3 regions of the Paenibacillus lutimineralis genome follow, and region 2 is predicted to be linked to each of the others. Evidence: a T-box and tRNA genes for the amino acid it is inferred to sense, from the RefSeq annotation. Region 2 holds a T-box; the other regions hold tRNA genes.
What was found. The T-box of region 2 lies ahead of EI981_RS23135 (valine--tRNA ligase). A T-box ahead of a tRNA ligase gene usually reads a tRNA of that ligase, here a tRNA-Val.
Positions count from the first base shown of each region.

Region 1: it has a tRNA-Val gene. The T-box ahead of EI981_RS23135 (valine--tRNA ligase) is inferred to sense a tRNA for this amino acid. The anticodon was not compared.
Region 3: it has a tRNA-Val gene. The T-box ahead of EI981_RS23135 (valine--tRNA ligase) is inferred to sense a tRNA for this amino acid. The anticodon was not compared.

Region 1 is NZ_CP034346.1:1,098,013-1,105,132, forward strand. It holds rRNA gene EI981_RS04610 (23S ribosomal RNA) at 1-243, shown strand, start outside; rRNA gene rrf (5S ribosomal RNA) at 432-548, shown strand; tRNA gene EI981_RS04620 (tRNA-Ile) at 622-695, shown strand; tRNA gene EI981_RS04625 (tRNA-Ala) at 710-785, shown strand; tRNA gene EI981_RS04630 (tRNA-Asn) at 790-862, shown strand; tRNA gene EI981_RS04635 (tRNA-Ser) at 927-1,018, shown strand; tRNA gene EI981_RS04640 (tRNA-Glu) at 1,046-1,120, shown strand; tRNA gene EI981_RS04645 (tRNA-Val) at 1,126-1,201, shown strand; tRNA gene EI981_RS04650 (tRNA-Met) at 1,211-1,284, shown strand; tRNA gene EI981_RS04655 (tRNA-His) at 1,323-1,398, shown strand; tRNA gene EI981_RS04660 (tRNA-Gln) at 1,410-1,484, shown strand; tRNA gene EI981_RS04665 (tRNA-Lys) at 1,491-1,566, shown strand; tRNA gene EI981_RS04670 (tRNA-Leu) at 1,597-1,680, shown strand; tRNA gene EI981_RS04675 (tRNA-Gly) at 1,686-1,760, shown strand; tRNA gene EI981_RS04680 (tRNA-Arg) at 1,764-1,840, shown strand; tRNA gene EI981_RS04685 (tRNA-Pro) at 1,867-1,943, shown strand; tRNA gene EI981_RS04690 (tRNA-Gly) at 1,951-2,021, shown strand; gene EI981_RS04695 (cation diffusion facilitator family transporter) at 2,141-3,097, opposite strand; gene EI981_RS04700 (ArsR/SmtB family transcription factor) at 3,115-3,450, opposite strand; gene EI981_RS04705 (glycoside hydrolase family 11 protein) at 3,861-4,496, shown strand; gene EI981_RS04710 (formylglycine-generating enzyme family protein) at 4,682-5,533, shown strand; gene EI981_RS04715 (iron chaperone) at 5,629-6,018, shown strand; gene EI981_RS04720 (carbohydrate-binding protein) at 6,479-7,120, shown strand, end outside.
Region 2 is NZ_CP034346.1:5,232,588-5,239,707, forward strand. It holds gene EI981_RS23135 (valine--tRNA ligase) at 1-2,131, opposite strand, end outside; T-box leader at 2,243-2,514, opposite strand; gene EI981_RS23140 (LysM peptidoglycan-binding domain-containing protein) at 3,019-4,284, opposite strand; gene EI981_RS23145 (RluA family pseudouridine synthase) at 4,516-5,421, opposite strand; gene hemL (glutamate-1-semialdehyde 2,1-aminomutase) at 5,418-6,719, opposite strand; gene hemB (porphobilinogen synthase) at 6,766-7,120, opposite strand, start outside.
Region 3 is NZ_CP034346.1:5,443,846-5,450,965, reverse strand. It holds rRNA gene EI981_RS24215 (23S ribosomal RNA) at 1-1,321, shown strand, start outside; tRNA gene EI981_RS24210 (tRNA-Asn) at 1,385-1,460, shown strand; tRNA gene EI981_RS24205 (tRNA-Ser) at 1,465-1,556, shown strand; tRNA gene EI981_RS24200 (tRNA-Glu) at 1,583-1,657, shown strand; tRNA gene EI981_RS24195 (tRNA-Val) at 1,663-1,738, shown strand; tRNA gene EI981_RS24190 (tRNA-Met) at 1,748-1,821, shown strand; tRNA gene EI981_RS24185 (tRNA-Asp) at 1,843-1,919, shown strand; tRNA gene EI981_RS24180 (tRNA-Phe) at 1,998-2,073, shown strand; tRNA gene EI981_RS24175 (tRNA-Thr) at 2,094-2,169, shown strand; tRNA gene EI981_RS24170 (tRNA-Tyr) at 2,173-2,258, shown strand; tRNA gene EI981_RS24165 (tRNA-Trp) at 2,266-2,339, shown strand; tRNA gene EI981_RS24160 (tRNA-His) at 2,370-2,445, shown strand; tRNA gene EI981_RS24155 (tRNA-Gln) at 2,469-2,540, shown strand; tRNA gene EI981_RS24150 (tRNA-Gly) at 2,550-2,624, shown strand; tRNA gene EI981_RS24145 (tRNA-Cys) at 2,635-2,705, shown strand; tRNA gene EI981_RS24140 (tRNA-Leu) at 2,719-2,804, shown strand; tRNA gene EI981_RS24135 (tRNA-Arg) at 2,819-2,895, shown strand; tRNA gene EI981_RS24130 (tRNA-Leu) at 2,917-2,996, shown strand; gene EI981_RS24125 (LOG family protein) at 3,170-3,757, opposite strand; gene EI981_RS24120 (MazG nucleotide pyrophosphohydrolase domain-containing protein) at 3,754-4,092, opposite strand; gene EI981_RS24115 (elongation factor G) at 4,208-6,157, opposite strand; gene EI981_RS24110 (DUF1848 domain-containing protein) at 6,462-7,120, shown strand, end outside.

The DNA.
Region 1 (7,120 bases), 2.4 Mb from region 2:
TCCTTAGTACGAGAGGACCGGGATGGACGCACCGCTGGTGCACCAGTTGTTCCGCCAGGAGCATAGCTGGGTAGCTAAGTGCGGAAGGGATAAGCGCTGAAAGCATCTAAGCGTGAAGCCCCCCTCAAGATGAGATTTCCCAATTAGTAAGACCCCTTGAAGACGACGAGGTTGATAGGCCTGAGGTGGAAGTGCAGCAATGTATGGAGCTGACAGGTACTAATCGGTCGAGGGCTTATCCAAAAATCTAAAATGCAAATGAGTTTCGTATCCAGTTTTCAGGGAGCAAACCTGTATATTGAGTGATTCAAGTGATTACTTAATAGAAGATTGCTTTCAGCATTTGGCGATGCTGATGCCTGAACCAAGACGCATAACCTTTTAATAAGGGATTGCAGGATTTCGAGAAGCAAAAGCTTCGACAAATCACGTTTGGTGGCGATGGCGGAGGGGTTCCACACGTACCCATCCCGAACACGACCGTTAAGCCCTCTAGCGCCGATGGTACTTGGACCGAAGGGTCCTGGGAGAGTAGGAAGCCGCCAAGCGAAACCCCTTTGGGGGATTTTTTTTCGCCAGTATATTTATACATACTATTCGTGGAATCGTGTTCCTTAATGAGGGCCCTTAGCTCAGTTGGTTAGAGCGCACCCCTGATAAGGGTGAGGTCGGTGGTTCGAGTCCACTAGGGCCCATTTGATATCAGTATGGGGCCATAGCTCAGCTGGGAGAGCGCCTGCCTTGCAAGCAGGAGGTCAGCGGTTCGATCCCGCTTGGCTCCACCAATGTTCCCTGATAGCTCAGTTGGTAGAGCACTCGACTGTTAATCGAGTTGTCACAGGTTCGAGTCCTGTTCGGGGAGTTAATTCCCCAGAAAGTGAAGAATTACTGTTAATTCTATTACTTTCTGGGGAACCTAAATACATGGAGAGGTGTCCGAGTTGGCCGAAGGAGCACGATTGGAAATCGTGTAGGCGTCACAAGCGTCTCGAGGGTTCGAATCCCTCTCTCTCCGCCATAATTATCTTTATATACTTTATTACATGGCCCGTTGGTCAAGGGGTTAAGACACCTCCCTTTCACGGAGGTAACAGGGGTTCGAATCCCCTACGGGTCACCATGTATGGAGGCTTAGCTCAGCTGGGAGAGCATCTGCCTTACAAGCAGAGGGTCAGCGGTTCGATCCCGTTAGCCTCCACCATATAATTGACGCGGGGTGGAGCAGTCCGGTAGCTCGTCGGGCTCATAACCCGAAGGTCGTAGGTTCAAATCCTGCCCCCGCAATTAGCTTCAATCTTAACAACTCAATTAACAATATTATGGCGGTCGTGGCGAAGGGGTTAACGCACCGGATTGTGGCTCCGGCACTCGTGGGTTCAAGTCCCATCGATCGCCCCATTTAATCTTATTGGGGATTAGCCAAGCGGTAAGGCAACGGACTTTGACTCCGTCACTCATAGGTTCGAATCCTATATCCCCAGCCATTTTATGAGCCATTAGCTCAGTTGGTAGAGCACCTGACTTTTAATCAGGGTGTCGAAGGTTCGAGTCCTTCATGGCTCACCAGTATTCTCTTAGAGAATATAGTGTGAATGTGCGCGTGTGGCGGAATTGGCAGACGCACTAGACTTAGGATCTAGCGTCTTTGACGTGGGGGTTCAAGTCCCTCCACGCGCACCATACTTGCGGACGTGGCTCAGCGGTAGAGCATCGCCTTGCCAAGGCGAGGGTCGCGGGTTCGATTCCCGTCGTCCGCTCCATTTGCGCCCTTAGCTCAGCTGGATAGAGCGTTTGACTACGAATCAAAAGGTCAGGAGTTCGAATCTCTTAGGGCGCGCCATTTCAATTAAATAACAGTATTTTTCACGGGATGTAGCTCAGCTTGGTAGAGCACCTGGTTTGGGACCAGGGGGTCGCATGTTCGAATCGTGTCATCCCGACCATCATTTTGCGGGTGTAGTTCAATGGTAGAACTCCAGCCTTCCAAGCTGGTAGCGTGGGTTCGATTCCCATCACCCGCTTTAGAAACCCTTGGTGTACAAGGGTTTTTTATTTGCGCAAAAATTCTGATCGTTCATAAGAAAATCCCACCGATCCATTAAGGTCAGTGGGATTTTAGTTTATTCATTAGCAATTGCCATCAGTGCTGGTGGTCATGTTGGTGGTGTCCAGAAGCTTCAGCCTTCACGGTACACAGAATCGAATTGTCATGTCGATGGGCAGAAGTCTCTAATTGAATTGTCATATGGTGAATGTTCTTGTGTTCAAGGTCATGTTCGATTTGACGGAGCAATCGCTCACTGTCAGCAATGGACATTTGATCATCTACAACTGCGTGGCAGGAAAGTGCATTTAACCCGCTTGTAATCGACCAGACGTGTAAGTCGTGAACACTATGGACACCTTTTGTATTTTGGATTGTTTGAATCACTTCGTTCATATCTACATTTTGTGGAGTTCCTTCCATCAGGACATGGAGTCCGGATTTCATAACATAGTAACCGCTGCGTAATACGAGTGCGGCAACAATGACACTTGCGAGTGGATCTGCCCAGCCCCAACCAAAGAACATGATCAGCAGGGCTGCGATAATCGCACCAACGGAACCAAGCATATCACTAATCACATGCAAGTATGCTCCGCGCATATTCAAGTTCTCTTCCACATCCCCACTGCGCATCATAAACCACGCAACAAAAATATTGACCAGTAAGCCGATTGAAGAGATGATTAACATTCCGCTTGAAGCAACTTCAGGTGGATTTTGAAAACGCTGAATTGCCTCATAAAAAATATAGATCGCAATTAATACGAGTGTCACCCCGTTAAGAACCGCTGCTAATATTTCAAATCGTTTGTATCCATATGTTTTATTATAGTTAGCGACCTTCCCACCAAGTGTAAAAGCCAATAGGGCAACACCAAGTGATATGGAGTCACTTAACATATGACCTGCATCAGATAATAACGCAAGGCTGTTGGTAATGAATCCTCCAAAAGCCTCAACAATCATATAGCCTGTAATAATAATAAAACTTATCAGTAATGTCTTTTTATTTGCACCATGTGTATGGTCATGTCCATGATCGTGTCCCATTGTATATCTCCCCTATATTAAAGATGTGCAGCATGCTCAATTGCCTTCTCCAGTAAATTCATAACGTGATCGTCATCTTCTGAATAATACAAAGTAGTGCCTGCTCTTCTAAACTTGACCAATCTTAAATTTTTCAAAAAACGTAATTGGTGGGAAACACTCGATTGGCTTAAATTTAGTATCTCCGCAATATCATTGACAGAATGCTCCCCTTTACATAATAAATGCAAAATGCGAATTCTTGTTGGGTCGCTCAACGCTTTGAATGTTTGCGAAACGACAAATAACGTTTCTTCATCCAAATCTTGCGTTCCGTCATTAAATGCCTCTTTGTATTTCTGCTCTTCACTCATTTATTACACCCCTCTATAAGGATAATCAGATGTATATGAACATATACTCATATTGTCATACATAGATTATAATACTCTCTACAGAATGTCAATCAGAAAGTTCCACATCCATTTCAGTCTTGCCGTTTCCCGAAGATAAATACATGATCAAAGGCCCTGAGTTAGCTACTAGAATTCACCTCTTACATTCTATTTTTTTCAAATATCTAAAAAAAGGACGGATAAACCTTTAATTTGATAAGTTGTTATGTAAACGCTTTATTTCTATAATTTACAAGTAAGGAGGTGAAATTTAGAATTTTAAGGAAGAAAAAACAGTAAAAGTTACGTACTGCAAGTAAAACCGACAGAAGGATGTAGGGTAGTAGTGTAGGGCGTAGTTGCAAATCATATATTTAAGGAGGTATTTTATGTTCAAGTTTAATAGGAAAATAATGACGGCATTACTCGTAGCAGCGATGAGTTTTAGTATGTTTGCAGTGACCTCCAGTGCAGCAACAGACTATTGGCAGAATTGGACCGATGGTGGTGGAACCGTCAATGCGGTTAATGGATCTGGCGGCAATTACAGTGTGACATGGTCAAACTCCGGTAATTTTGTTGTAGGCAAAGGCTGGGGTACTGGTTCACCGTCCAGAACCGTCAACTACAATGCTGGCGTCTGGGCACCAAATGGCAACGGATATTTGACTCTCTATGGATGGACAAGAAACTCGCTTATCGAATATTACGTTGTAGATAGCTGGGGAACTTACCGCCCTACTGGAACGTATAAAGGCACTGTATCAAGTGACGGGGGAACGTATGACGTTTATACAAGCATGCGGTACAATGCTCCTTCCATTGACGGTACACAAACCTTCCAACAGTTCTGGAGTGTTCGTCAGTCGAAGAGAGCGACAGGAAGCAACGTTGCTATTACATTTAGCAACCACGTTAATACATGGAAGAATTATGGAATGAATTTGGGCAGCAGCTGGTCTTATCAAGTGTTGGCTACAGAAGGATATCAAAGTAGTGGCAGCTCTAACGTAACGGTGTGGTAACAGGTCGACTGTGAGCAGGACGATTGATAGGCGACAGACCGATTTTTTAAAGTATTAAGAAAGTCTTTGAATTACTGAATAGCGCCAAAGGCCTGCCGGCTCACAGCCGGCGGCCTTATATTAATTATCTTCTGTAGATGTCTACACTTAACAACTTTTTCCATCTGTTTAAAGGAGATATATCCATGAGAAAATTATTCACTTTCCTACTAGTAGCACTAGTATTAGTTGTCAGCGCTTGTTCACAAGAGAAGCTAGGGAAGAATGATACTAACAATAGTCTTGTATTTGTGGAAGGTGGGACGATGACGAACACGAAGTCCAACTACTATGGAAAAAGTGTAACCATATCAAATTTCTATATTGGCAAATATGAAGTCACTCAAAAAGAGTGGGCCGAGGTTATGGGGTATAGTCCTTCAGGATTCCAGGGAGACAATTTGCCGGTTGAAATGGTAACCTGGTACGACGCGATTGAGTACTGCAATCAGAGAAGTATCAAGGAGGGCCTGGCCCCGTACTACAATATCGATCAGAACAAACAGGATCCGAACAATATGAGCGAGAACGATAATATGAAATGGGTAGTAACGATGAATGAAGGAGCTAACGGCTACCGATTGCCGACAGAGGCCGAGTGGGAATATGCTGCTGGTGGAGGTCAGATGAGCAAGAGCTACACCTACAGTGGAAGCGATAAGGCTGATGATGTAGCATGGTATTGGAAAAATGCCGGAAATAAATACTTATCAGGGGATTGGAATTGGCCAATAATAGAAGACAACAAAAATAAAACCCAATCTGTCGGTGCCAAGAAGGCTAATGAGTTAGGGCTTTACGATATGTCGGGAAATGTAAGGGAATGGTGCTGGAACTGGTATGGAGAAGATCTGGATAGCAGCAGCGGATCTTTTCGGGTTGTGAAGGGCGGCGGCTGGATTGGCGATGTTAGCAACAATGAAATTGCTTTCCGTGGCAAGTTCGAGGCGAATGGCCTTGGCCCTGACCAAGGGTTTCGTGTGGCTCGCAGTGAGTAGATAGTCAAGGCTATGTGGTAAGTAATTACGCATGGACATATGGACAAGCATTGATGTTATAATATTGGGAAGAAAATGATGGAGAGGGAGCTACTATGGACATAAGCAAGGTAACCTATGAATCGATAGATCATTATATTTCCACATTTCCACCGGACATTCAGGAAATTCTCGAGGCGATCCGCCAGGTTATCCGTGAAGCAGCTCCTGATGCAGTGGAGAAGATTAGCTATCAAATGCCGACATTTGCGCAACAGGGCAATGTAGTCCATTTTGCCGCGTTCAAGAATCATATTGGCTTCTATCCAGCACCTAGCGGGATTGATGAATTTGAGCAAGAGCTAGCACCGTATAAAGCAGGTAAAGGAACGATCCAGTTCCCTTTCGGCCAGCCAATCCCCTATGACTTGATCACCAAGATTGTGAAGTTCCGAGTGTCCGAGAATATAGCCAAAGCAGAACGTAAAGCGAAGCAGAAAAAATAAATAATGTTCTCTGCAGCCAAAGCCGCCATTTAACACCAGTGATAAACAGGTGAGGATGGGGGCTTTTTTGTGTGGTTAGGAAAGTGTTCGTCAATCTTTTGAACGATCTATAAATAATGCATCTTAAATATGTTATGTCTGTGTTTCAATGTTTTCCCCCTCTAGGCTTCTGGCACCGGATTGCGATTATTTATCTCGCCGATTCCCGTCGAACAATATGAATCTGCTGTAGTGAATGGAGCAAGCCAGATTCGAAGTGTGAAATCTAGTCCTAAATCGATTGTCCCAGAATAATGATCCTCTAATTTACCCAAAAACCTCATAGATGTTGGAAATAACAGGCTAATTAAGGAAGGTATTAGTAGTATGATGTCGAATATTGGGATTTAAGGGTCTATCATCCTGTTTTAGTTACATCCAATAAAGACTCTCTATTAACTTTTATTGGGGAGGTTTTGTAATGAAGAAATTTAACCAGTGGAGACGGATTTGCGCGATCGTGCTATCGTTGTTGCTCGTCGTACAGATGCTGCCTTGGCAGCCGGCGGCGTTGGCTGCGACTAACGGTGACGAGCGGCGCTTTATTCGCGTAGAACCATCCGTGTTCCAGCCGAGCCAGGGTGAGACGACGCTTATTCGCTGGAATTGGGAGGTGGATCACCCAACCGTTATTAAGCTCGTTAGTGGTGAACAGACGGTGACGGTGATACAAGGGGAGAAGAACTATGCCGGTGGCTACGTTCCGCATGAATTCGTATGGAACGGTCAAGATGAGCAAGGGAATATTGTTGCTGCAGGGACTTACAACATCGTGGTTGAACCGCAGGACCTGTTTAAGCCATATGCGTCTGTACATCCGGTAACGATCCTTGGTGGGGAAGCGAAAGATATCGCAATTAGTCCAAATTTACAGGGGGATCGTTTTACGGTCTATGGGAAGTTGGGTAAAGCGCAGGGCGTGACCGGAGTTACATTGACACTAACATCTAACGGAGATACGTCCCGGCAAGTAGAAGCAACCGTTGAAGAGGGGCGCTGGTTTGCGACAGTGGGCTTGACGCCGTACACGGAAACAAGCATTGAAGCAGAGATACGTGGATCA
Region 2 (7,120 bases):
GCGGCAAATGCTGCCATATTTCCTCGGAAATATACGGCATGAACGGATGGATCAGTCTCAGCGTACGATCGAGCACATAAGCAAGCACCGATTGTGTCTTGCGCTTGGCATCCGCATCTTCACCATAGAAGCTCAGCTTCGCGAATTCAATATACCAGTCACAGAGATCATCCCAGATGAAATTGTACAATACACGGCCTGTTTCGCCAAATTCATAGGAATCGATTAGACGCGTTACATCCCGAGCCGTCTCATTAAAGCGATGTAAAATCCAGCGATCTGAAGTCGAAAGGTCCCCGTTAATGTCGATGTCCTCATAGGATACTCCTTCCATGTTCATCAGAGCGAAGCGTGAAGCATTCCAGATCTTATTGGCGAAATTGCGTGCTTGTTCTACGCGCTCCCAATGGAAGCGAACGTCCTGACCAGGCGTACTGCCCGTCGAGATCATATAGCGCATTGCATCAGCACCATATCTCTCGATAATATCGAGCGGGTCTACCCCGTTGCCCAGGGATTTGGACATCTTCTTGCCTTCGCTGTCACGAACGAGACCATGCATTAACACATGCTTAAACGGCATTTCGCTTGTGAACTCAAGCGAAGTAAAGATCATACGAGCTACCCAGAAATAAATAATATCATATCCGGTAACAAGTACGTCTGTTGGGAAATAGCGTTTAAAATCCTCGCTCTCCTCATTTGGCCAACCTAGCGTCGAGAACGGCCACAAGGCAGAGCTGAACCATGTATCCAGTACATCCTCATCCTGCTTAAGGTCATCCCGTCCGAGCTTGGCGCGGGCTTCTTCCTCGCTGCGGGCAACAACCATCTCTCCGGTCTCCTCGCTATACCAGGCCGGAATACGATGCCCCCACCATAATTGTCTGGAAATACACCAGTCGCGAACATTCTCGATCCACTGCAGGTAGGTTTTCTCGAACCGTTCCGGAACGAATTCTACACCTTTGCCCGAGTTTTGCGCTGCAATTGCAGCCTCAGCGAGCGGCTTCATTTTGACGAACCATTGCAGGGACAAATACGGCTCTATAACTGCTCCGGTCCGTTCACTATGGCCTACCTGATGCAGGTGGTCCTCAATTTTAATCAATACGCCCATATCCTGCAAATCTTTCACGATCTGCTTACGGCATTCGCTGCGATCCAGGCCCACATACTTGCCAGCTGCCTCGTTCATCTTACCGTTCTCGTCCATGACGATAATCTGCGGCAGATCATGGCGCTGACCTACCTCGAAGTCATTCGGGTCATGAGCTGGAGTGATCTTAACTGCACCGCTACCAAATTCCTTGTCAACATATTCATCAGCGATGATCGGAATTTCGCGGTCTACAATTGGCAGAACAAGCGATTTGCCGATCAAATGGCTGTAGCGCTCATCCTTAGGATGAACCGCGACAGCTGTATCGCCGAGCATCGTCTCCGGACGTGTCGTGGCAACCGTAATATACCCGTCCCCATCCTTAAGCGGATATTGCAGATGATACAAATGTCCGTTAACTTCCTTGTATTCTACTTCAATATCGGACAAGGCCGTACGAGCGACTGGGTCCCAGTTGATGATATATCTGCCTTTATAAATCAGCCCCTTCTCATACAGCTTCACGAATACTTCGCGAACAGCCTGAGACAGACCTTCATCCAGCGTAAACCGCTCGCGTGAATAGTCAAGCGACAGCCCCATTTTGGCCCATTGTTCATGGATCGTATTGGCATACTGCTCCTTCCATTCCCACACTTTCTCAAGGAACTTCTCACGGCCCAGATCATAGCGGCTTATCCCCTGCTCACGCAGCTTCTGCTCCACTTTGGTCTGGGTAGCGATTCCCGCATGGTCCGAGCCTGGCAGCCATAAGGCATCGTAGCCCTGCATCCGCTTGGTACGGATCAGAATATCCTGCAGCGTGAAGTCTAGCGCATGTCCAATATGCAGCATACCCGTTACGTTAGGCGGTGGAATTACGATCGTAAAAGGCTCAGCTTCAGGCCGCATGCCCGCTTTGAAGAACTCATTCTCCATCCAGTAACGGTACCATTTGTTCTCCGCGGCTTTTGGATCATAAGTCGTTGGCATTTCTGCCGTAGTTTGTGATGCTTGGTTTTCCGTCATTTTTGCTTCAACCTCCATTACAATTCAGCGTAGCCTAGGCGAATTCAGGCCAACAAGTTCAAGAAGCCTGTAATGATTCGCGACGGCAGAAAACACAAAAAGCCTCTCGTCTCAAAGGACGAAAGGCTTTATCTTTCGCGGTACCACCTTTGTTTCGCAAGTTGCCTGGCATTGGCCTGGCAATTCAGTCAAGCATAGCTTGTCGCTTGCGACACTTATACAGATAACGGCTGCAACCGGCCCGCTCTAATGGTGAGACATCACCAGTTCAAACGGACGACTCCCGGGCGACTTCGGATAGCAGTATCCTGCGGAATCTTCCAGCGATACAACTCCGCTCTCTGAAGGGCTCACTTCCTACTCTTCCCGTTCCAAGTCTTTACATTTAGTGTGTTCAGAAAATCTTATTTTGATAACAATAGGTGTCTTAGAAAATAAGAAATAGCATATCTTTGTAAAATCTATATTATCATAACGTGGATAAGGCTATGAGTCAATATGACAAACGCACAATTAGCTATCTTCTCTCTAGTTGCTCTCTAGTTCATCCTCAGGTTCATCTCTTAGCTTGTCCCTTAAACTCCCAACTCATTTTAACGGAAATGACAGCCGTTATTTCAGCCATATTGATCGATTTGAAATTTTAACGGAAATGTGGTTCTCTATTTGTTAAAAATCAACCAATTACAGCGAAATCCCCACCATATAATTACACTCATTTCCGTTACGTTTTATATCGCCGTTTATTTGCCGAAATAGCGTTCGTAGGTTTCGTTAGAAGTTGGCTGAAGCAAAAAGGACCATTCAGATCCGACCTTAATGGTCCTCTGAATAGTCCTGCGAACACTCTTTCAACTGACTGTGCATTGCCGAGCTTCAGTATAATATCAAGGGATATATAACACTTGTCCTTCAGCCAGATTATGCTCGGACAGACGGTTATACAGCTGTAGTTCGCGTGTGCTAAGCTGGTAGCGCTCCGCAATATCATCCAGCGTCTCTTCCCGCTGCACGATCACGAGACGAACCTTACGGAACGGAGTTTGATCCTCTGTTCTGCCCAGGAACAGGCTCTTCCAACGAACCTCTTCTCCTTCTTCCTGATCCGGGATGACAATAGTTTCCTCGAAGTAATCTACACCATTATCCTTATCTGGACGATTGTTTATCAGCTTGCTGATGCCAAAGCCTTCATCGCGATCCTTGCTTTCATGCTTCTTGCTGCCAAAGGCAACCTTTAGCTCCTTCTTCTCTTCCTGAGCATGCGCTCCTTCTTCCTTCTCTTGTTCAACACTTTCCTCAAATACTTCTACAGCTCCTGCATCTTCAACATCCGTGTTAACATACTCCGCTTCAGTCTCGACATAGCTGTCTGTCTTCAGCACGGCCTCCGTCTCATTCACTCGTTCAGAATGTATATCCATTGGATCCTGATCTTCAGACCATACTGCCGAATCAGGCTCCTCTGCCTCTTCCCACTCCACAGTCTCCAACGGACGCTCTACTTCATTAAGCCCCTTGTCCGCTGTAAATGTCGGTGTCAATAACGGAGCTGAGTCAAGCCAGGATAACGTCTCCTCATTCTGTTCTTCGTGCTGCTCACGGGCCCCGTCCTGCTGTTCGGATGAGAAAGCTTCCTGTACAACATATGAATGATCTACCGAAACTTCAGGCAACTGATACGAGTAATTATCCTGCTGGGACTGAACCTCTTCCACTTCTTCCGCTCCAAGAACCGGTTCATGCGCGGCTACATACTCCCTGTCCATCCATTCTTCCGCCTCTGAACGCATAGTGGCCGTCTCAATTCCCTGCAAAGATAGAACTCCCGTAATATTCAAGCTGCGAGCGCTAAGCAAATCTACGTCGAAATTTTCGATTTCGACCGTAATCTCCTCTAGCTTATTAACCCGACTGAGTGGAATCGTAATCTCAACAGGGATCCAATGCTCCAGCTCCCGACTCTCTCCCTCACCGCGATAAAGGCCTGATAACAGTAAATGACCGCGCAGAGCCGCATATTCATCACCGGGATATACTTGGATTTTCGGAAAAAGTTCAATCTCCTCCAGTTCCTCGATGCCGATCACATCTTCGGATAGATGGACGCGCTCGTAAATATCAAAACGCAGGCCGTAGGAATGATCAACCAAGAACACTACCTCCTTTTTTAGCAAATCCGAATATGACCCACATCCCCTTAAGAGGTTGTTCAAAAAGTCCCTTTTGATCACGAAGCAAATCATATAGCGGTATTGAAAACCGAACTTTCTGAACACGTACATAAAGATGGATGGTCCAAATCTTCGCTCATTCTATCTATATGCTAAAAAAAGAAGAGCATGCCTTCTATTTCCCGGCATGCTCTTTCAATCAATATATAACTAGGACAAAGCTAACTGCTCTCGCAACCGAAGCCACTCCTGAGGCCAAGGATCATCTACTCGAATCAATTCTCCTGTAAGCGGATGGGCAAAGATTAGACTCTCGCCATGCAACGCTTGGTAGGGAAGTAGCTTTGTGCTGCCTCCATATAGAGCATCTCCAAGTAGAGGATGCCCGGCATAACTTAAATGAACGCGGATTTGATGCGTTCTTCCGGTCTCCAGTGTCAATCGGACCAAGCTCGCCTGATTCAGCGTCTCCATCAGTTCAACATGCGTAACCGCTCTTTGACCGGAAGGAGAGACACGCCGGCGCTGATTGTGGTGCCGATCCCGCCCAATCGGCTCATCAATGATTCTAAGCGTAGGACTTACTATCCCTTGTACTAGCGCAACATATACCCTAGAGATCTCTTTCCGTGCCATCGCCGCATCAAGCTTAAGCTGGGCATAAGCATTCTTCGCGTACAGCACAGGACCAGACGTATATTCATCCAGCCGATGAATATGGAGCGGGGCGATCTTCTCTCCACGTTCCGCATAAATAGCAGATACTTGGTTCGCCAGTGTAGGTTCGCGGCTCTCTCCGTCCGGATGAACCTTAATCCCCGTAGACTTATGTACGACGAGACAAAAGTCATCCTCATACAAGATCTCCGTAGGAGTACCCATTGGCTCAAAAGAAGATTGCTTCGGCGGGAACAGAAGCAGTCGGAGGCGATCCCCCGCCAGCTTGATGCCGCCCTCAGCTTCAAGCGTCTTCAATAGCTTGGGCGGCGCTGCTAGCTCATTGTGCAGCCAGGCCATAACCGCTTCATACCGTCCGCCATGCTCCGGCACGGGTAGCCTGCCAGGCATCAGCTCCAGCCATTCACCCCGCCTCTGGCCTGCCACCTTCAGACTCACAGCCGTTTCAACGCATTGCGATGCGCTTCAATGGTTAGCTCGATGTCTTCATCTGTATGCACACCTGAGATGAACATGCCTTCAAATTGAGATGGCGCAACATTAATTCCTTCCTCAGACAGCGCCGTGAAGTAGCGGCGGAACAGGTCGAGGTCACTGGTCTTAGCCGTCTCAAAGTTGACCACTGTCTGGTCTGTCAGGAAAGGACACATCATTGAACCAACACGATTGATCGTGCAAGGGAGTCCACGCTCCTTCGCGTTTGCCGTAAAGCCTGCCTCCAATTTGGCCGACAAGTTCTCAAGACGATCATATACTTCTGGAGTCAAGAGAGACAAAGTCGTGAAGCCAGCAGTCATTGCCAGCGGATTACCGCTCAATGTTCCTGCTTGATAAATAGGACCAGACGGGGCAATCTGTTCCATGATCTCCTTCTTACCACCATATGCGCCGACAGGCAAGCCTCCTCCGATGACTTTGCCCAGACAGGTCAAATCCGGTGTGATGCCGAAGCGACCCTGTGCACAGTTCAAGCCTACACGGAATCCAGTCATGACTTCATCGAAAATAAGCACGCTGCCATACTCTGTAGTCAGACGACGCAGACCTTCAAGGAAGCCTGGCTGTGGCAGTACAACGCCCATATTACCGGCTACCGGCTCAACAATGACACCAGCAATCTCTTCGCCAAAGCGCTTGAATGCCAGCTCAACCGATTCCAGATCATTGTAAGGCACAGCAATCGTGTTAGAAGCAACCCCTTCTGGAACGCCAGGACTGTCCGGGAGGCCTAATGTCGCAACTCCGGAGCCAGCCTTGATCAGCAGACTATCCGCATGACCGTGATAAGAGCCTTCGAATTTCAAAATCTTGCTTCTGCCTGTATATCCCCGAGCTAGCCGGATAGCGCTCATCGTCGCTTCCGTACCGGAGTTAACCATCCGTACGATATCGATGGATGGTACGCGCTCTACGACCACCTTCGCCATCTCAGTCTCTAGCAAAGTAGGCATGCCGAAGCTCGTCCCCTTGGCAGCAGCCTCTTGGAGCGCTTTTACCACTTCAGGATGAGCATGACCCATAATGAGTGGTCCCCAGGAACCCACATAGTCGATGTAGCTGTTGCCGTCGATATCATATACTCTTGAACCGGAGGCATGCTCCGCATAGATCGGTGTTAATCCAACGGACTTGTAAGCCCGTACTGGACTATTCACACCTCCAGGCAAATATTGCTTTGCTTCCTCAAAAGCCGTATAGGAACGTCCATCCTGCTTGCGTCCGAGCATTTCATTCATTGCAGCTTCACTCCTCACCTTATTCGGTAGAATCTATTGGAATCAATTATTTGCCTTCGCGCAGCCAGCGCGCAGCATCCTTGGCAAAATACGTAATAATGATATCCGCGCCAGCCCGCTTCATGCCAAGTAGCATTTCCGTTACAATTGCGCGTTCGTTAATCCAGCCCTGCATCGCTGCAGCTTTTACAAGTGAGTATTCACCGCTTACATTGTAAGCGACAAGTGGCAGGTCAAATTGATCGCGAACGACACGAAGCACATCGAGGAAGGCCAGAGCCGGCTTCACCATCAGCATATCCGCACCCTCTAGCACATCAGACTCGGCTTCACGCAGTGCTTCCCGAACATTGGCTGGGTCCATCTGATATGTCTTGCGGTCTCCGAACTGCGGAGCCGAA
Region 3 (7,120 bases), 210 kb from region 2:
TCTCACACTGCCAAGAAAAGCCTCTAGCCAGGTGAAGGTGCCCGTACCGCAAACCGACACAGGTAGGCGAGAAGAGAATTCTAAGGCGCGCGGAAGAACTCTCGTTAAGGAACTCGGCAAAATGACCCCGTAACTTAGGGAGAAGGGGTGCCCCGGTAGTGTGAATAGCACGAGGGGGCCGCAGTGAAAAGGCCCAAGCGACTGTTTAGCAAAAACACAGGTCTGTGCGAAGCCGCAAGGCGAAGTATACGGGCTGACGCCTGCCCGGTGCTGGAAGGTTAAGGGGAGTGGTTAGGGGTAACCCGAAGCTATGAACCGAAGCCCCAGTAAACGGCGGCCGTAACTATAACGGTCCTAAGGTAGCGAAATTCCTTGTCAGGTAAATTCTGACCCGCACGAATGGCGTAACGACTTGGGCGCTGTCTCAACGAGAGATCCGGTGAAATTTTAATACCTGTGAAGATGCAGGTTACCCGCGACAAGACGGAAAGACCCCATGGAGCTTTACTGCAGCTTGATATTGGACTTTGATACGATTTGTACAGGATAGGTGGGAGCCTAGGAAGCCGGAGCGCCAGCTTCGGTGGAGGCGCCGTTGGGATACCACCCTGATCGTGTCGGAGTTCTAACCTAGTACCGTGATCCGGTGCGGGGACAGTGTCAGGCGGGCAGTTTGACTGGGGCGGTCGCCTCCTAAAGAGTAACGGAGGCGCCCCAAGGTTCCCTCAGAATGGTTGGAAATCATTCGAAGAGTGCAAAGGCAAAAGGGAGCTTGACTGCGAGACTGACAAGTCGAGCAGGGACGAAAGTCGGGCTTAGTGATCCGGTGGTACCGCATGGAAGGGCCATCGCTCAACGGATAAAAGCTACCCTGGGGATAACAGGCTTATCTCCCCCAAGAGTCCACATCGACGGGGAGGTTTGGCACCTCGATGTCGGCTCATCGCATCCTGGGGCTGAAGTAGGTCCCAAGGGTTGGGCTGTTCGCCCATTAAAGCGGTACGCGAGCTGGGTTCAGAACGTCGTGAGACAGTTCGGTCCCTATCTGTCGTGGGCGTAGGAAATTTGAGAGGAGCTGTCCTTAGTACGAGAGGACCGGGATGGACGCACCGCTGGTGCACCAGTTGTTCCGCCAGGAGCATAGCTGGGTAGCTAAGTGCGGAAGGGATAAGCGCTGAAAGCATCTAAGCGTGAAGCCCCCCTCAAGATGAGATTTCCCAATTAGTAAGACCCCTTGAAGACGACGAGGTTGATAGGCCTGAGGTGGAAGTGCAGCAATGTACGGAGCTGACAGGTACTAATCGGTCGAGGGCTTATCCAAAAATCTAAAATGCAAATGAGTTTCGTATCCAGTTTTCAGGTGATCAAGCCTGATAGTTAATGTTCCCTGATAGCTCAGTTGGTAGAGCACTCGACTGTTAATCGAGTTGTCACAGGTTCGAGTCCTGTTCGGGGAGCCATTATGGAGAGGTGTCCGAGTTGGCCGAAGGAGCACGATTGGAAATCGTGTAGGCGTCACAAGCGTCTCGAGGGTTCGAATCCCTCTCTCTCCGCCATAATTATCTTATATACTTTATTACATGGCCCGTTGGTCAAGGGGTTAAGACACCTCCCTTTCACGGAGGTAACAGGGGTTCGAATCCCCTACGGGTCACCATGTATGGAGGCTTAGCTCAGCTGGGAGAGCATCTGCCTTACAAGCAGAGGGTCAGCGGTTCGATCCCGTTAGCCTCCACCATACAATTGACGCGGGGTGGAGCAGTCCGGTAGCTCGTCGGGCTCATAACCCGAAGGTCGTAGGTTCAAATCCTGCCCCCGCAATTGATTTCAATCTCATAGTGTGGAGCCGTGGTGTAGAGGCCTAACATGCCTGCCTGTCACGCAGGAGACCGCGGGTTCGAATCCCGTCGGCTCCGCCATTATTCCTAATAACGGAATATGAGTATTGATTTATCAAAAAAAATATGATATAATTTTTATTACTGTCATTATTATATGGCTCGGTAGCTCAGTCGGTAGAGCAGAGGACTGAAAATCCTCGTGTCGGCGGTTCGATTCCGTCCCGAGCCACCATAACATGAATAATGACAAACGCCGGTGTAGCTCAATTGGTAGAGCAACTGACTTGTAATCAGTAGGTTGGGGGTTCAAGTCCTCTCGCCGGCACCACATGGAGGCTTAGCGAAGTGGCCAAACGCAGCAGACTGTAAATCTGTTCTCGTACGAGTTCGGTGGTTCGAATCCATCAGCCTCCACCAGTTTTATAGGGGCATAGTTTAAAGGTAGAACAAAGGTCTCCAAAACCTTTGGTGTGGGTTCAATTCCTGCTGCCCCTGCCATTTCTTTAGAAGAAGAGAATATTTATTATGGCGGTCGTGGCGAAGGGGTTAACGCACCGGATTGTGGCTCCGGCACTCGTGGGTTCAAGTCCCATCGATCGCCCCATTTAATTTTAAAATGAATATTATTGGGGATTAGCCAAGCGGTAAGGCAACGGACTTTGACTCCGTCACTCATAGGTTCGAATCCTATATCCCCAGTATTTATATGCGGACGTGGCTCAGCGGTAGAGCATCGCCTTGCCAAGGCGAGGGTCGCGGGTTCGATTCCCGTCGTCCGCTCCATATATTTTATGGCGCCATAGCCAAGTGGTAAGGCACAGCTCTGCAAAAGCTTTATCCCCAGTTCAAATCTGGGTGGCGCCTTCATTTAAATTTTGCGGGAGTGGCGGAATCGGCAGACGCACAGGACTTAAAATCCTGCGGTAGGTGACTATCGTACCAGTTCAAGTCTGGTCTTCCGCATTGTTTGAACTCATGCGCCCTTAGCTCAGCTGGATAGAGCGTTTGACTACGAATCAAAAGGTCAGGAGTTCGAATCTCTTAGGGCGCGCCATATAAATAAACATATGATTGTGCCGGTGTGGCGGAATTGGCAGACGCGCGCGACTCAAAATCGTGAGGGAAACCGTGGGGGTTCGAGTCCCTTCACCGGCATCACACAGACGGGTTTATAAAATTGCTTAAGGGCAGTTTTATAAACCTGTTTTTGTTATTCTTATCAAGAGGACTACAGAAATACTCCCGAAAGCATACCGTCACTTGGATGCCTCCGGGAGCTACTTGCACTAGGAATTATGAGTAAATTACAGCTGAAGCCGATATTAAATCTAGCTTCTAGCCCGTTGATCCGTCCGATAGGTCTTAACCGCTGGCGGGGTGTAGTTTACGAATTGATCCAGAATACCACTTGGGGTAGTGTCTGTAATGACCATGGAACGATAGTTGTCGTGCATGAATCTCTCTTGAGTCATATGATCGAATAGAGCGATGAGAGAGTCGTAATAGTGGTTGATATTTAGAAGCCCGCATGGTTTATGGTGTAATGCTAATTGTCCCCAGGTCAGGATCTCGAAGTATTCCTCCATCGTTCCGGGACCACCTGGCAGGGCAATAAAGCCGTCAGCCAGTTCAGCCATCTTCGCCTTCCTCTCATGCATGGAATCCACGATAATCAGCTCTGATAGAGTTGTATGGGCGATCTCACGGTCCTGCAAGAAGCTTGGTAGAACTCCTATCGCATGTCCGCCTCTCTCAAGGACAGAGCTGGCGACCTCGCCCATGAGTCCGACGCTTGCGCCGCCGTAAATCAGTGTAATGCCGCGTTCGGCTAGTTCATAACCTAACGCCCGTGCGCCCTCTTGATACACCGGGGATGCCCCAATACTGGAACCGCAATATACTGCTATACTTTTCATAGTTCGGCTTTCTCTCCTTCACTTGAATATCTGCCTTTTAATTTGGCTTGATGGGATAGAAATATTTCTTCCAGAGAGATGTCGTATCTGTTTGCAATAATCATTAAATTTCCGAGCACATCTCCTAGTTCTTCAATTAGTTCCTGTCTGTTCTCTTCAAATGTGCCCTCGATCTCATCCGGCCGGTCTCTGCCGATCTCTAATGCCCGAATGGCTCTTGCCACCTCACCTGTCTCCTCTGCAAGGAAGCCGATGCGTACGAAGATGTCCAGGTCGGACCAGCCTCTGTCCTTATAATGCTGCTTCACCCATTGTTGAAATTCAATTATGTCCAATTCAGAACCTCCAGTGAAAAGACTGACATTCGGAACGAGTGTTCCCTTTTCAGTATATCTTATTATTACTTCAAATTGGAAGCAATAAATGATTTACGAGGAGGTAGAGAAGGGGTCACTGGATAATACGATGAATATGAAGCAAATATGCCTTTCTATTCAGTGGATTAGGGCGGCTTCTGCATTTTTCCGGGGGTGCACCGGTAATGGGATAATACTCTCCCGGCTTAGTGGAGAGAAAGCCTTCTCCTCCTGTAAAAGAATACAGCACCTGCTTCAACGAATCAGTATTACGCACCGGTAGGGCTCCCTGGAGGCTATATCCGTTCGGCTCCGGGGTTGGATCGGAGAATGTGGCCTGCAGCATAGTTAAATAATATAAGGCCTTATTCAAGCTGGATTCCGGAATACGTAGAAAATAGCTGTGGTAAGGCTCGTAAACCAGAGTACTTGCTTCATCAAGCGCCTTCATCAGGACTAAAGGCACGAGATTGCGAAAATCGCCAGCGGTCGTCACCGGACTGGAATATCCCGTATGTGTCAGTGTGACGATCAAATCTCTTACTTCCCATCCATGCAGTCCTTCACGAAGCGTATCTTCAACGGTTTCTTTAATCGCCCGTTGAAAAGGCAAGGGCAGTGAGCCAAGCTCCACTTCCAGACGATATTGTAGTCCCGAGCTGACTGCGCCAGGCTCAATTCGGAGGCCTACTGTTGCATAGAATGGGTTGCCTGCTTCGCCCATAAATTCGACCGCCGACCCGCTGGATACGGGCCTTTCAATACAGATAACTTCGGGATTGGAGAAATCCGCTTCAAGGCCAAATTGATTTTTTAAAGTTTCTTCAATGACTTCTTTCTGAATGTCCCCGAAAATTTTGATGCTCATTTCATGATTCGCAGGGTTCTGTGCATATTGAATGAAAGGATCTTCCGCAGTCAGTTCCGCTAATGCCTCATGAAGGCGATGGGTATCCTCGATTTGCCGAGCGGCAATCTGAATTCGGATCGGCGGTTCCTGGAAAGCGATCACCTTCATCCGGTCGGAGCTCTGTCCGAGAATATCGCCGATCCGTAAATCTGTGCTGAACAGCACAGCTATATCCCCACCGTATACGCAGGAGGTCGGAGTTCTTCCACCGTGCTCCAGCGTCTCGAGCTTCTTGATTTTAAAGCTTAATTTCTCGTCTACATCTGCCCGAACAACGGCAATTTCACTACGAATAGTCAGGCAACCTTCATAGACCCTGATGTATGCAAATCTCTCACCAGTATCGCTCTTTCCTATTTTGAAGACTATTGCGGAAAGAGGAGCTTCGTCTTGATGGAGGTTTATCGGGAAGAATTTTCGCAAATATTCTATTATTCGGTCTACGCCGATCCCAAGAGCGGCCGATCCCGCAGCGACGGGGAAGATCTTGGCTGATCGGGTCTGCACGCACAATTCTGTAAATAGCTCACTATCCTGGATTGTTACATTCTCGATATAGTCAGACAACAGACGCTCATTATGTGCAGATAAGCGTTCCACCCATTCATCTATGTCTAGGTGACGATCTCTCACCGCAACGTTATTGCTGCCTTCATTACTGATTTCCGTTAGCTCAATAATCGGCTCCGTAAGCGACAGAGTGATTTCTTCTATGACCTTGCCGTAATTGGCACCGATGCGATCCACTTTATTAACGAACAGAATCGTCGGGATATTAAGCTCCATTAATGTGTTCATCAGCACTTTGGTTTGCGACTGAACTCCCTCGACAGCGGAGATGACGAGAATTACCCCGTCCAGGATGCTGAGGGAATGCTCTACCTCTGATATAAAATCGGCATGACCCGGCGTATCAATCAGATTGACCTTCACGTCGCCGATCCAGAAGGATACCGCAGAGGCTTTGATCGTGATTCCTCTTTTCCGTTCCAATTCCAAGGAATCTGTTACTGTATTGCCTTTATCTACAGAGCCAACGGCATTGATAATACCTGTTTCGAGCAGAATTCGTTCCGTTAAAGTCGTTTTTCCAGCGTCAACATGGGCAAGTACCCCTATATTTATCGTTTTCATTATATAACCTCACTATTATATTCATTAGATAGAATGTTCCTTTCGTCATATCATTTTTGAATTGTCGCATGCACAACGCCTCCATTTATTTAAGTTGAATTTAGTGTAGCATCATTTGCGACTTTTTAATTGAATTAAATGTAAATTTATGTAAAATAGACATGGAAACTTTAGTTATAGTTGTTTTCGGAATGCGGAAACTCGTAAAATAAAATAAATAGAACTAAAAGGAAGGTAGGTGGACGGATTGATAATCAGTGCTAGTAGAAGGACGGATATACCCGCTTTTTTTGGAGAATGGTTCATGAAGAGGATAGAGGAAGGCTACTTCTATAGGGTGAATCCGTTCAATACAAAACAGGTCAGCGGCTTTAGCCTAAAGCCAGAGGATGTGGATATGATCGTGTTTTGGACGAAAAATCCGCGGCCCTTCTTGAAGCATCTGTCTACATTGGATGACAAGGGATATAGTTATTATTTTCAATTTACGTTAAATGACTATCCGTTTGAATTCGAGCCGAATCTACCGACGTTGGACAACAGGGTGGAGGTATTCAAGAGGCTAAGCGAACAAATCGGTTCGAACCGGGTAATATGGCGTTACGATCCAATCATTATCAGCAGCTTGACGCCAGTGGAATATCATTTGCAGCGGATTGAAGCTTTGGCAGAGCGTCTGAACTCATATACGCATCGGCTAGTAATCAGCTTTATGGATTTCTATGGAAAGACGGAGAATAAAATTAAGAAGCAGCCAAGCTTAAATGATGTTTCGTTCACAGATATAACGAATCCAGAATATAAGGAACAGCTAGAAGAAATGGCGCAGCAGGTAAGCCGTATTGGTCATACTAATGGAATGCAGGTCGAGACCTGTGCTGAGGCTGTGGAGCTTGCTCATTGCGGCATTCAACATGGAAGTTGTGTAGATGGGGAATTGATCTCTGGGCTGCTTGGTAGAGA